Regions from separate parts of the Pseudoalteromonas sp. SG45-1 genome, predicted to be linked through region 1. Evidence: predicted binding sites of a transcription regulator. Region 1 holds the regulator's gene; the other holds the start of a gene.
The links. Region 1 encodes ArgR, which controls arginine synthesis, uptake and breakdown. Its sites were predicted from a motif close to ANTGAATANNTATTCANT; they were not measured.
Positions count from the first base shown of each region.

Region 2: a site for ArgR is predicted at 1,583-1,600, ahead of H5117_RS10110 (aspartate aminotransferase family protein). Genes of this name have one in related genera too.

Region 1 covers NZ_JACJEP010000006.1:183,075-185,493, reverse strand. Annotated here, with positions in the region: gene mdh (malate dehydrogenase) at 1-538, opposite strand, end outside; gene argR (transcriptional regulator ArgR) at 764-1,231, shown strand; gene H5117_RS08065 (Dyp-type peroxidase) at 1,239-2,138, opposite strand; gene H5117_RS08060 (ABC transporter ATP-binding protein) at 2,187-2,419, opposite strand, start outside.
Region 2 covers NZ_JACJEP010000009.1:111,765-114,183, reverse strand. Annotated here, with positions in the region: gene astA (arginine N-succinyltransferase) at 1-56, opposite strand, end outside; gene H5117_RS10110 (aspartate aminotransferase family protein) at 142-1,347, opposite strand; gene H5117_RS10105 (HDOD domain-containing protein) at 1,727-2,419, opposite strand, start outside.

The DNA of each region.
Region 1 (2,419 bases):
TGCCTGAGTGACCACCAATTACTGGTACTTTTACAGTTGCTACGTCTACGCCTTTAAGTTCAGCAACAAATGCTTCTGAACGAATAACGTCAAGCGTAGTAATACCGAATACGCGTTTAGCGTCGTAAGTACCTGCTTTTTTGAATACTTCAGCAACAATTGGAACTGTGCCATTTACTGGGTTAGTAATAATACCTACTAACGCTTTAGGACAGCTGGCAACAATGCCTTCTGCTAAAGTTTTGATGATGCCAGCATTTACATTGAATAAATCAGCACGATCCATACCTGGTTTACGTGGCATACCCGCTGGGATAAGAACGATGTCAGAGCCTTCAAGCGCTTTATTTAAATCGTCTGCGCCAAAGCCTGCAACTTTAACATCTGTTGGGATGTGAGAAAGGTCAACCGCAACACCTGGTACCACTGGTGCAACATCATAAAGTGATAATTCAGAGCCAGCTGGTAAGCCTGTTTTTAATAATAAAGACAACGCTTGGCCGATACCGCCTGCAGCACCTAATACAGCAACTTTCATTGGAATTCTCCGTAATTTGAGGTAGGAAACATTTGTGGCTCTTAAGATAATGAAATTAGCGACTAAAAACAAATTTATCCTGTCTATTTCAAGTATATTTTCGACCATAGTCGTAAACTTATGTGATTTAACGCATCAAACTGGCAAGTTAACTAAACAACTGCTGCATAATTATTCATTTTTGTGTAGAATTTGCGGCATAAATAACAAAAACGAATAAAGACTATGCAACCACAAGATAAACAAGAAGCACTGGTAAAAGCATTTAAATCACTATTAAAAGAAGAAAATTTTGGCTCTCAAGGCGAAATAGTTGATGCGTTAAAAGATCAAGGTTTTGACAATATAAGCCAAAGTAAAGTATCACGCATGTTAAGTAAATTTGGCGCTGTACGCACACGTAATGCCAAACAAGAAATGGTTTACTGCTTACCTGCTGAAATGGGTGTACCTACGGCTAAAAGCCCATTACGCCAATTAGTAATCGACATTATGCACAACGAAATGATGATCATCATTCGTACCAGCCCAGGTGCTGCTCAGCTTATTGCACGTTTATTAGATTCATTAGGTAAAGCAGATGGCGTACTAGGAACAATTGCAGGCGACGATACTATTTTTATCGCTCCTGCTAAAATATCTGAAATAGATGTAACACTTGAACGTGTTCGCATTTTATTTGATACAGTTTAATAGCAAACTAAATTTGTTTTAAAAACCCTATTGAAGGTGCAAAGAAAGCAGAGCCCATATCGGCTTGAGTAAAATCAAGCCAGTGGTCGTAGCAATCCCCTTCCCCTAAACGACTATTAAGTACTTTTTCAAATGCGGTGCCCGTACAAGCGCATGTAATTGATAACATTCCCTGCTCATACACGTCGCCATAAGGCATGCTTTGATTTAATAGTAGCGGTTGTCCGTCTTCGTCTTTTAGCTCACTTCGCGAAGCATGGCTGGTTTCGACCGCTGGAGTAATTAGCGTGTTATCAAGACGCGTACGTCCCATTATTTGCTCTTGCTCACTCAATGATAAATGCTGCCACATAGTTAAATCATGTTTATAACGCTGAACATGAATATAACTCCCCTGATCTTCAAAGCTACCAGGGTTGCTGATTAAAGCCGTAGCGCGCTTTTTTCTTCCATGTGCGGTGTCGCCACCATAAATAAAACCGTTAAAATCACGACCATCTAAAAAACGAAAATTACGAATTTGCTCCACCAGCTCAACATCGGGGGCAAATAATTTTAAAATTTGCAGCGCAAATAAATGGTTAACATCTTCACGGTCAGAGCGAATTTGCACAAATAAATCGCACGGTTGTACGCTCATTTGGTGATCGCTATGGGTTATATTGGGAAAGCTCTGTAATTCGCTTGGAATGTATTCAGGGAGGATATGCGGCCAGTATTGCGCACCAATAGCAACCATACAAGAGAGCATTGATTCTGAAAATTGATCGCTAAACTCTTCTTCTATAGCGCTTACTTGTTTTAACTTTGCGCGAAGTGATTCGTCTTGACCATCAAACACATTAAAAAATAAGTGCAAACCGTGTAAGTTTGCTTCAGCACAAATCCCTGATTGCGCTTGCGCCATTGTTATTCCTTAGTTTTACAGATAAAAACACAGCGAATAACAAATTAATTACGATTCGAAAAAATTCACCGTGTGAGGTTTTATTTTTATTATAACCTGATCATTATTTTCAAATGACTGGCCATATTGTGCAGCAACTTCAATTTCTTGTTCATCAATAACAAGCGAATAAACATACGCCGAACCAACAAAGCGACGACTTATGATTGTAGCTCGCTTGCTGAATTTGTCACTTTGGTTATCTGCCACTAATTCTATTTGATGAGGGCGCACATATATAA
Region 2 (2,419 bases), on a different contig from region 1:
GCAATTTTCAGTAATGCTGAGTAATCATTTTGCTGGATTGGGCGAAGGATCATCATGAGTCCGCTTGCTCCCTTATAAATAACGGTAAATAGGAATTGCAGGGCAAGCGGTGCTTGCCCTTAATTGGTTGGCTTAAGTCGCTTATGCGTTTACTACGCTTGCTACTGCTTTTTCAAAGCGTGCCATACCTTCGCGAATGTCCGCTTCAGGAATTACTAAAGATGGAGTGAAACGTATTACGTCTGCACCGGCAACTAGTGACATAAGGCCTTGCTCAGTACCTGCCACTAAAAACTCTTTTGCACGACCTTTGTATTGCTCGTTCACTACTGCACCAATTAATAAACCTTGGCCACGGATTTCGCTAAATACGTTGTATTTTTCGTTAACCGCGCTCAGTAGTTCATTAAATAATGCTGCTTTTTCTTTTACGCCAGCCAGTACGTCTGGGGTATTTACTGTATCAAATGCCGCTTCTGCAACAGCACAGGCAAGCGGGTTACCGCCATAAGTAGAACCATGTGTGCCTACTTTAAGGTGCTGTGCAATTTCAGTTGTTGTGATCATAGCGCCAATAGGAAAACCGCCGCCAAGTGCTTTAGCCGAAGTTAAAATATCAGGTACTACGTTTAAGCCTTGGTATGCATATAAATCGCCAGTACGACCAACACCTGTTTGAACTTCATCAAAAATAAGCAGTGCGTTATGTTTAGTACATAAATCGCGAACGCCTTGAGCAAACTCATCAGTTGGTGAAACAATACCGCCTTCACCTTGTAGAGGTTCCATCATTACGGCACATGTTTTATCGCTGATAAGTGCTTCAAATGCAGCAAGGTCATTGTAATCACAATGTACAATGTCGCCAGGCTTAGGACCAAAACCATCTGAATATGCAGCTTGGCCGCCAACAGTTACGGTAAAGAATGTACGACCGTGGAAACCTTTGTTGAACGCGATGATTTGTGATTTTTCTGCGCCAAACTTATCAAGTGCAAAACGACGCGCTAATTTAAGCGCGGCTTCGTTTGCTTCTGCGCCAGAGTTGGCAAAGTAAACTTTTTCAGCAAATGTCGCATCAACCATTTTTTTAGCTAGGCGAAGTGCCGGCTCATTGGTCATTACGTTAGATAGATGCCAGATTTTTTCGCCTTGCTCTTTTAATGCGCCTACTAATGCAGGGTGGCAATGGCCAAGACAGTTAACTGCAATACCACCAGCAAAGTCGATAAACTCTCGACCTTGTTGATCCCATACGCGAGAGCCTTCGCCTCGAACAGGAATTACGCTTGAAGGTGCGTAGTTAGGAACCATTACGTGATCAAATAATTCGCGATTGACTGTCATTTTATTTCCTCTTAATTGTGAGCAACACAAAACATCAAAATAGGTGTTTGGTTAATATTTGTAACCAACTTTATAGGCAAGATCAGTAACCTGATAATTGCGCAAAATTGCTTTGTGGTTCAATTTTCAGACGCACATTATTTCAGAATTACTTATATCTGTCTCGTTAAAAACTTTCATGTATCCCTTGAAAATAAAGGGCTAAAGATATTATTTCATAGATAGTGAATAACTATTTGCATAGCTATTTATGCTTATTTTTAGGCAACTAACCGCATGAGTACAGAGGCGCACACGCTTTAATCGGCAAATATGTAATATAACAATAAGATGAGAATGAATGGTTAGTCGCAAAAAAATTAACAAAAAATTCAGATTTTTAGTCAATTTGAATAGCTAAATTGGTAAAATTACTCGATTGGAGGGTTTTTAGTTCCGTTTTAGTGAACTTAAAGTGCGAAAACCAGCTTAGAGCTTCATCAGGTTCAATAAGTTGATGTTCTTTTAAATTAAGATATTGAGAATAGCACCGTGCCTTTAGCATTACTTCTGTTAATGGCAGTAATGTATCGACCTTATCTACCCCATTTACTAGCTGCTGCATTACCCCTTTAAACGGTAAATATTTAAAAGCCATTTTGTCTATTACCTTAGCGCTTACTTCTATCGATTTATTGCTAAGTAGAGTAGTTAAAAATAGCGGGTCGGGCTGAAGCTCTAATAATGCGGTGTGTAAATCTTTTTGGTTTTCATTTCGGGCTAGCTGTACTTTACGTTGCCATATTTGCTCAAACGTTTTTAAGTACAAGCGCACTAATGCAATTCGCCCTACATCTAAAAGCATACCAAGGGTAAATGCATGAACGTCATTTACATTATTAATTTGTGCAATTTTTTGCGCTGCAATCGCGTTTGCCATGGCACTGTCACGTAAACGACGCTTTAATAACGAAAATGGTTCGGTGCTATGTGGCATCCAATGGCGGGCAGCAAATGTAGGAATAACTAGCTGTAAGTTATCAAGGCCAATATAACGAAGGGCAAGCGATGGTTTATCTACTTTTACAGACGT